3 regions of the Vibrio sp. RC586 genome follow, and region 2 is predicted to be linked to each of the others. Evidence: predicted binding sites of a transcription regulator. Region 2 holds the regulator's gene; each other region holds the start of a gene.
What was found. The regulator PurR, encoded in region 2, represses purine synthesis genes. The targets are predictions, from matches to a motif close to TNANGNAAACGTTTNCNTNA.

Region 1: a site for PurR is predicted at 2,066-2,085, ahead of VOA_RS14555 (uracil-xanthine permease family protein). Genes of this name have one in related genera too.
Region 3: a site for PurR is predicted at 1,385-1,404, ahead of purM (phosphoribosylformylglycinamidine cyclo-ligase). Genes of this name have one in related genera too.

The regions. Positions count from the first base shown of each region.
Region 1 covers NZ_ADBD01000005.1:210,379-213,664, reverse strand. Annotated here, with positions in the region: gene envZ (two-component system sensor histidine kinase EnvZ) at 1-532, shown strand, start outside; gene VOA_RS14555 (uracil-xanthine permease family protein) at 557-1,957, opposite strand; partial or broken gene recG (ATP-dependent DNA helicase RecG) at 2,176-3,286, opposite strand, start outside.
Region 2 covers NZ_ADBD01000013.1:220,482-223,767, reverse strand. Annotated here, with positions in the region: gene VOA_RS04500 (TfoX/Sxy family DNA transformation protein) at 219-806, opposite strand; cyclic di-GMP riboswitch class I at 922-1,009, opposite strand; gene purR (HTH-type transcriptional repressor PurR) at 1,168-2,178, opposite strand; gene torD (molecular chaperone TorD) at 2,556-3,218, opposite strand.
Region 3 covers NZ_ADBD01000013.1:696,453-699,738, forward strand. Annotated here, with positions in the region: gene rluF (23S rRNA pseudouridine(2604) synthase RluF) at 1-565, shown strand, start outside; gene upp (uracil phosphoribosyltransferase) at 673-1,299, opposite strand; gene purM (phosphoribosylformylglycinamidine cyclo-ligase) at 1,466-2,506, shown strand; gene purN (phosphoribosylglycinamide formyltransferase) at 2,509-3,147, shown strand.

The sequences.
Region 1 (3,286 bases), on a different contig from region 2:
CATCATCAGCGATACCGAAGAGTGTAACCAGATCATCAGCCAGTTTATGGATTACTTGAAACCGGTGAACCGTGAAGCGTTTGAGGCGGTGGATCTGAATGATATTGCCAGCGATGTGGCAAGCTCTGAAGGGGGCTACGAAGTGCAGATTGAAACCGATCTGCAAGCGGATCTCACGCCCGCCTTTGGTAACCCGATTGCGATTAAGCGTTCACTGAGTAACTTGGTCGTGAATGCGCTGCGCTACGGCAACGGTTGGGTCAAAGTGAGTAGCGGCATGACGGCCGATAAGAAGCTAGTGTGGCTGTGCGTGGAAGACAATGGGCCGGGTATCGATCCAAGCCAAGTCAATAAAGTGTTTGAGCCTTTTACTCGTGGGGATACCGCGCGCGGTAGTGAAGGGACGGGCTTGGGGTTGGCGATTGTGAAACGGATTGTCAGCCAGCATCATGGTGCGGTGTCGGTGAGCAACCGCAGCCAAGGTGGGTTACGTGCTCAAATCAGTTTCCCAACTAAGCAGCAAAAGGGCTAACTGAAGTTAGCCCTGAATAAACCGTTAGTTTGATTCTTGCGCCGTTTCGGTTACCGAAGCGGCGTTTTCATCTCGGCGCACTTCGGGCAGCAGCAGGTTAAGCAAAATTGCAGTAATGCCGCCAGCCGCGACACCTGAAGAGAATAAATTCTTAATAAATTCAGGCATAAACTGCAGAATTTCTGGTTTTTGTGCAATACCCAAACCCATCGAGAAAGACAGTGCCATGATCAGAATCGCGCGGCGATCTAAGTCGACACGAGAGATGATGCGTACGCCTGCGGCAGCAATCGTACCAAACATTACGATGGTCGCACCACCGAGTACAGGTTCTGGGATCAATTGAACAAAGCTTGCTACGCCGGGGAATAAGCCAAGCAGCACTAGCATACCCGCAATAAAGTAACCCACATAACGGCTGGCAACGCCGGTCAGCAGGATCACGCCGTTGTTTTGGCTGAACGTTGAGTTCGGGAAGCTGTTAAACACCGCGGCTAATGCGGAATTGATGCCATCCGCCAGTACGCCACCTTTGATGCGCTTCATATATACGGGGCCTTTCACGGGTTCACCAGAGACTTCGGAAGTCGCAGTAATATCACCAATCGCTTCGAGTGCGGTGATGAGGAAAATCAGCACTAGAGGAATAAACAGCGACCAGTCAAAGCCCAAACCGTATTGCATCGGGATAGGTAGTGCGATGAGCTGGGTTTCCGCCAAGTTGTCGGTATTGACCATGCCCATTAGGTACGCCATCACATAACCCACCAGCATCGCAATCACAATCGAAGCCACACGTACGTAAGGGTTATGCGCTCGGTTCAGCAGCACAATGATCGCTAATACGGTTCCAGCCAGTGCGAGTTTATCAAGGCTACCAAAAGTGCCTTCCGCCATCGCAGCGTAGCCGCCACCCATTGAAATCAAACCAACTTGTACTAGCGTCAGGCCAATCAAGGTCACCACAATCCCAGAGACCAGCGGCGTAATCACGCGTTGGGCAAATTGCAGGACGCGAGAAAGTAAAATTTCAGCGAATGAAGCGACCAAAATCGTCCCGAAAATCGCGGCCATCATGGTTTCGATGTTCGCCCCACCGGCTTTGAGCGCGAGTCCTGCACCAATAATTGGGCCTAAGAAGTTAAAGCTGGTGCCTTGAATGGAAAGCAAACCTGAGCCAATTGGGCCAAAGGTGCGGATTTGAATAAAGGATGACAAACCCGAAGCAAACAGTGACATGCTGATGATGGTGTTGGTTTGCTCCGCAGGCACACCAAGGGATTGGCAAATGATCAGTGATGGCGTTATCACCGCGACAAACATCGCCAAAAGATGTTGCAAAGCGGCAAAGACAGTTTGTGGTAGAGGTGGACGATCATTGAGTTGATAGACTAGATCTGCCTTACGCGAAGTGGATTGTGCCATAACGATTTTCCTGATGGTCAGTAACACCTTGTGCACGCTGAATGGGTGGTTAAGGTGGAGCAGAAGCCGCATCTGTGATTGCTGTTAATCAGACTCTGCTCTAGGTAGAGAGGTAAACGTTTGCGTCTACCAGAAAATGGCGGCGATTATAGAGGTTTTATTTAAGAAAGCAAACGTTTGCTCGCGAGGTTTCCGATCGATTTGATGAGGATCAAAAGCTAAGCTTTGGCGTAAATATCGCGTTCGCCTAACCAACGGTCGATGATGGCTTGTGCATTCTGTGGGTAGCGCTCATGGATATGGCGTGCGATGCGTTGCACTTGCGGAACCAGTTGTTGGTCGCGTACCAGATCGGCAATTTTGAAATCGGCCAAACCGGTCTGTTTGGTGCCTAATAGCTCACCTGGGCCACGAATTTCTAAGTCGCGCTGCGCGATGACGAAGCCGTCATTGCTTTCACGCAGAACACCTAAGCGTTTTTGTGCGGTTTTGGAAAGTGGTGCATGAAACAGTAGCACACAATGACTGGCGACAGTGCCACGCCCAACACGCCCACGTAGCTGATGTAGTTGAGCCAGCCCCAAACGCTCGGGGTTTTCAATGATCATCAAGCTGGCATTGGGCACATCCACGCCAACTTCAATCACTGTGGTGGCGACGAGCAGATGTAGCTCGTTATTTTTAAACGCTTGCATTACCGCTTGCTTCTCAGCCGGTTTCATCCGGCCATGCACTAAGCCGATTTTGACTTCGGGCAGTTTACGTTGCAGTTCCTCGGCCGTTTCTGCGGCCGCTTGCGCTTCCAGCACTTCGGATTCATCAATCAAAGTACACACCCAATACGCTTGCTTGCCTTCATTGAGGCAGGCGTGGCGAATGCGCTCGACAATCTCATCGCGTTTGGTATCCGGAATCGCTACGGTTTGAATCGGAGTACGCCCGGGTGGCAACTCATCAATCACTGAGGTTTCCAAATCGGCATAAGCCGTCATCGCCAAAGTGCGTGGAATGGGCGTCGCCGTCATAATAAGCTGATGCGGATACGCACCTTGTTTCGCGCCTTTCTCGCGCAGCTCTAAACGCTGATGTACACCGAAGCGATGCTGCTCATCAATAATGACCAGCGCAAGGTGGTCAAACGAGACTTGCTCTTGGAACAACGCATGGGTGCCGACCACCATTTTCACTTCGCCACCGGCGATACGTGCTAATTCCGTTTCACGCGCTTTGCCTTTGAGCTTACCCGCGAGCCATCCCACTTGAATGCCCATGGGTTCAAGCCACTGCGCAAAATTAAGTGCGTGCTGTTCGGCCAACAGTTCAGTGGGG
Region 2 (3,286 bases):
TAGCCAATACCTAACAGCCTCAGGAATGAATACACACATACTCACTGAGTTCAAACTCGCCAAATTAGGCGTGATTGCTGAGACTCTAAGAATAAAGAAAGGGGAAGAGCAGGATTTCTTTCAAAAAATAACGTGCCCAGATGGACACGTTATATGTACGTATGTCTTGGTGTGTTCACACCTAAATCTTGACGTGATTATGAACCTAAAACAGTAGGTTAGAGGTGCCTCAAGAGTTCATCACGACGATTTTGTGGGATCACTGACCAATGCTTACCTTCAATCGCACCTTCTAGAGCCCATAGCAACTCTAAGCTAACTTCTGCTGAGTGAGTACGCTGAATCGCTTTATACGCTTCAACAGCACCATGAGAGTGTAGTGATTCAACATTCTCAATCCCTGCTTTTTTGAGCATCCTTTCGGTTGCCAAGCGTAAGTTAGGCAGATCTTTTAAGCGCTCAGGTTTTGCTTGAGCTTGCGTTTCACGCTCTGCCTTAGCGACTTCAAGTGCAGCGCGAGCTTCAGTTAAGATGGAGGTTGGATTGCTCCAACAATCTTCAGGTAAAGCGTAGTACTTAGTTACGACAGGAAAGCCACGTTTCTTATAAACGTAAGGTTCATAACCTTGTAGTTTGAATTTTTCGATTGTGGCATCGTCCGCACGGATGTGCAGCGTTTCATTAACCACAAGCGCAAACATAGTTTCGTCGACGAAAATACCAAAGCCACCAAACATTGAACGAGATTTCACACGTCCTAGCTGCTCAAAGAGCCGCATTGAATCTTTTAATACTGGTTTATTCATGCTGTTAGTCTCGGAGTATTGTTACATACGCCACCAAATCAGGTCCGAGAAAATTAGCAAATGCATGCATCGGCCATGTCAATGATGAGTCAACATAGTGTATGCATTTTTTGCCATCGGTAACCCCGCTACCTACCATAAACTTTTGGTTTAGGCCGGAGGCTTTGCGTCCCACTTTTTCAAATGGTTTGCCCTGTGCGTGACATTTTTCCTGATAAAAATTAACCAATCTTGGCTTATTCTCACAACTTGGTATTTCAAATGTGAGAATAAGCTAAGTTATTAATACCTATGCTACATAGGTTTTGTCAAATTTATGTGACAAGCTTTCAAATATAGGCGTCATGAATTGTCAAGAAAGTTAGTTTTTTGTCAAGTCTTTCACTGTGTCGCGCTCGACAATTTCAGGATGCATTTCGAAAATTCGACGTTCGTGTTCTTTATCCTTGATGCGCTCTAACAAAATTTCAAAGGCGTTTTTCCCGACACGACGTTTCGGTTGGTGTACGGTAGTCAGCGGTGGTGAGAAATATTCCGCTAATTCAATGTTGTCGTAGCCAATCACGGAAATGTCTTCAGGTACACGGATGCCTTTTTGTTGCAGACGGCTCATCAAACCAAGTGCCATAGTATCGTTGAAACAAAACACCGCAGTTGGACGCTTATCCATAGCAAGGATTTTATCGGCAGCTAGCACCGCCGTATCACACTCAAAGTTGCCTTCTAAAATCCAATCTTCATTAACCGGCAATTTTGCCTCAGCCATAGCACGGCGGAAGCCTTGAATACGCTCTTGGCATGCTGCTTTAACAAAGTGACCGCTTAAGCATGCAATATCAGTATGACCACGGTCAGTCAGGTATTTGGTAGCCAAGTAACCACCTTCTTCTGAATTGTCGATGATTTTATCAGCGTGTGAGGTTTCTGGACCCCAATCCATGATTACTTTTGGAATGTCTTTGTGTGCATCCAGCATCTCTTGTAGCTCTTGGGTCAAGTCTGAACACATGACCAAAATGCCATCAACCCGTTTTTCAGCCAACATGCGAATGTAATCACGTTGCTTTTCATAGATGCCGCCTGTGTTACACAAGATCAGAGTGTAACCTTGGCGATAACAGTAGCTTTCTACGCCATCAATCACTTCAGAGAAGAACAAGTTAGTGGATTGCGTCACTAACATGCCGATGGTGCGAGTGGTGTTACATTTCAAGCTCCGTGCAACAGCGCTAGGAGCATAGTTGAGCTGTTTAACCGCTTCTTGCACTTTCTCCTGTGTGGTTTCAGCCACAAAACGAGTTTTGTTAATGACGTGAGAGACGGTAGTCGTTGACACGCCAGCAAGGCGTGCCACATCTTTAATCGTAGCCATAGAGTGTTCCTGTCGATGACTGCTGATGCCAGCGAATATTATTGGTTAATTAAATCAGCAGAAGTAAGGCGAGACTGAGCGAATCTTCACACTCTGTGCAGCAATGAGCGGTACTAGGCCGTACGTAAAGCGCTTCAATCACAATGCCTAAAGTAATAAAAATACAAAAACCGCCAAAAATTAGCGGTTTATATTTTTATTCGTTTTTTATCGTTTGCGGGTGGATTTTAGACTGCAAATCTGTTCACCGCAACGAAATTCATTCATCAAACTTTAAGTTATTTCGCGATCAATTCGTCTAGGCAAACTCTATTTACTGTGCCAAAGAGTCAGTTTGGTGTTGAACGGCAACCTTAAGTAAGAGAGTGACAAGACACTTATTCGATATTCGTATTCAGCTCTTGAAGGTAATCTTTGTCTTGTCTCACGAATGCCAATGTTAAACGAGCAACGGCTGCGTAAAGTCCAAAGTCATCAAATTGAGTGCAACGCTCAACAAAGGTGGGTAACCAGTTGAGTAAGTGTTGTTCGATAAATTCAGCTTGTGCTTTCGATGCGTTATCCAAGTCCGCAGCCTGTTCATTTTGATTAGCACTAATGGCAAGGTGAGCCAAAAAATCGAGCTGAATTGCGAGATGGTCGGCGGGTTCATTGAGGTTTTGAGCCACCTTAACGCCTTGCGTGGCGAGAAGCTCGCGCATTTTTTGTGCGGGTTTACCGTTTAGTAGCCCTTTATCCGTGTAGACAGATGCGTAAGGTAGAGCTGAATCACGATCGGACTTCAAAAATAAATCACAGAAATCCGCAGCAAGTTCAAGCTGAGCATCGGTTCTATCTTGCAAACGATTCAGCGCTTCTATCAAACTTTTCACATCTGTGGTTAGGCTTTCTTCTGCCGCGAGTCCAGTCAAAAATGTGCGGATTTCCGCTGAATGGTAGTGTGCGAGATCTTGTTCAGTCAGCTCTTTAATAAATAGGCTCGACAACCACCAATAGACTTCTGCGCGTTTTTCATTGAGGATTTTCAGTTCTTGTATCATTTTTGCACTCCCAATCGGTTGGCTCTTAGTCTAAACCATAAAAATGAACAGCTATCATGCTGAACATG
Region 3 (3,286 bases), 480 kb from region 2:
TGAATTTATCCGTCAGATGTCATCTGGAGTGAACATCCTCGATACTGTCACTCTGCCCTGTAAAGTGACTCAAGAGACACAATATTCGTTTCGCATTGTGCTCACTCAAGGGCTGAACCGCCAGATTCGCCGCATGTGTGAAGCCTTGGGGTATGAAGTATTTAAATTGCGCCGTGTGCGGATCATGAACATCACGTTAGATGGGATTCCAAACGGTAAATGGCGTTATTTAAGCGAAGCAGAAGTGAATGAAATTCTGGCCATGTGTGAGGATTCAAGTGGTACGGAAGAAGCATCACGTGTCGCACAAAGTGGTGACAGCATTAAGCGTGCGACCGATGCCAAGCTGTTTGATAGTCGTGAAGCCAATAAAGAATCCAAAGCTCGCCGCAACCCAAAAACCTATCACGGTAAAAATGCGCAAGAGTTTCGCCATGCCCCAAACTCGAAAAAGGCTCAGCGCCGTCCAACGAGTTCTTCATCAAACTCTTCAACAGCATCAAAACCAACCCCGCGTCCAACCCCACGCACTGGCGGCACCTTGAGCCTAAGAAAGTCGAAATAACCTTGTCATGCCACATAGAACAGAAAAGGGAAGCCATAAGCTTCCCTTTTTATTGATACAAATCCTATGTTTCGGTTGCGCTTTCTTATCACAAAGCCTTATTAGGATTACTTAGTACCAAAAATCTTGTCGCCAGCATCACCAAGACCAGGAACGATGTAGCCTTTGTCGTTCAGCTTCTCATCGATAGCCGCCGTGTAAAGCTCTACATCAGGGTGTGCCTTTTCCAGAGCAGCAATGCCTTCAGGAGCCGCCACCAGCACCAGAACTTTAATCTGGTTACAGCCTTTCTCTTTCAACAGGTCGATAGTGGCGATCATAGAACCACCGGTTGCCAGCATAGGATCAACCACTAGGGCAATACGCTCTTCAATGTTAGAAGCCAGCTTATTGAAGTAAGGCACTGGCTCAAGTGTTTCTTCGTCACGGTAAATACCCACTACGCTGATACGCGCACTTGGGATGTGTTCAAGTACACCATCCATCATGCCAAGACCCGCACGTAAGATTGGCACTACTGTTACTTTTTTACCTTTGATCTGATCCACTTGTACTGGACCATTCCAGCCTTCGATCGTGACTTTTTCGGTTTCAAAGTCAGAAGTCGCTTCATAAGTCAGCAGGCTACCAACTTCTGTCGCAAGCTCGCGAAAACGCTTAGTGCTGATATCGCCTTCACGCATCAGGCCAAGTTTGTGTTTTACAAGAGGGTGCTTAACTTCAACAATTTTCATGTCCAACTCCGGCTTCATTAATTTAAACCTGCGGATTATACACTTATTTTGTCGACTTTTCCGACTGTAAAACCGGATAAAAATCTTGCGCAAACGTTTTCCTTTTTGTTTTAAGCCCTGTAGAATAGCGCCGTTTTCATATCCAACTAGACCGAGGAACTTCCCCGTGAGCGGTAATAATCCATCTCTCAGCTATAAAGATGCAGGTGTCGATATTGATGCAGGTAATGCACTCGTTGAACGAATTAAAGGCGCAGTGAAGCGCACCCGTCGCCCTGAAGTTATGGGTGGCCTAGGTGGTTTTGGCGCACTGTGTGAGCTACCAACCAAATACAAACACCCAGTTTTAGTCTCTGGTACAGACGGCGTAGGTACCAAACTACGTCTCGCACTGGATATGAAAAAACACGACACCATCGGCATCGATCTCGTTGCTATGTGCGTTAATGATCTGATCGTTCAAGGCGCTGAGCCGCTGTTTTTCCTCGATTATTACGCGACTGGCAAGCTGGATGTGGATACCGCAGCCGAAGTCATTTCCGGCATTGCCGATGGCTGTTTGCAAGCAGGTTGTGCGCTGATTGGTGGCGAAACCGCTGAAATGCCAGGAATGTACGAAGGTGAAGACTACGACGTTGCAGGCTTTTGTGTCGGCGTTGTTGAAAAAGAAGAGATCATCGACGGCAGCAAAGTACAAGTGGGTGACTCGCTAATTGCAGTTGGCTCTAGCGGCCCACACTCCAACGGTTACTCGCTGGTACGTAAGATTTTAGAAGTCTCTAAAGCCGATAAGAGTGAGCTTTTAGCAGGCAAAACCATTGGTGAGCACTTACTCGCGCCGACCAAGATTTACATCAAGTCAGGTTTAAAGCTGATTGCTGAACACGATATTCACGCAATCTCTCACATTACTGGCGGTGGGTTCTGGGAAAACATTCCACGCGTACTGCCAGAAGGTACTAAAGCAGTGATCGATGCTAAGAGCTGGGAATGGCCAGTCATTTTCCAATGGCTACAAGAAAAAGGTAACGTGACCACTCACGAAATGTACCGTACTTTCAACTGTGGTGTTGGTTTGATCATTGCTCTGCCAAAGGATCAAGCTGATGCAGCTGTAGAGCTACTCCAAGCGGAAGGCGAAAATGCATGGGTGATCGGCGAAATCGCAGCAGCTAATAGCAACGAAGCACAGGTAGAGATCAACTAAGCATGAAGAGTATTGTTGTTTTAATTTCGGGAAACGGAACCAACCTGCAAGCGATCATTGATGCTTGTGAAACCAGTATTCAAGATGGCAAAGTGACGGCTGTGTTTTCCAATAAAGCAACAGCTTACGGTTTAGAACGCGCAAAACAGGCTGGTGCAGCCGCCTGTTTTATTGATCCCAAAGCTTACGAAACTCGTGATGCCTTTGATGCTGCACTGATGGAGCAGATGGATAAATTTGCTCCTGACTTAGTGGTGCTCGCAGGTTACATGCGCATCCTAAGTAGTGAATTTGTTCGCCATTATCTGGGTCGAATGATCAATATCCACCCTTCGTTACTGCCAAAGTATCCAGGGCTAAATACTTATCAACGTGCAATCCACGCGGGTGATGAAGAACATGGCACGAGCGTACATTTCGTTACTGAACAGTTGGATGGTGGGCCAGTGATTCTGCGAGCAAAAGTACCTATTTTCGAAGAAGATACGGTCGATGAGCTCACTGCTCGCGTGCAGGTTCAAGAGCATCGCATCTACCCGCTTGTCGTGAAATGGTTCGTTGAAGGGCGTTTAGAAATGAAAGAAGGCAAAGCTTATCTTGATGATGAAGCGCTCGGCATGCACGGTTACGCGGCCGACTAATCTCAAATCGAAAAAGGGTTGAAATCATTCAACCCTTTCTTTTTGTACCACTCTTTATTCCCAGACAACATAAACTATGTGATTGGGGTGAACGAACGTAGCCAACACAGCTGCAGCTTCAAGTAGGAAGGGGATATCG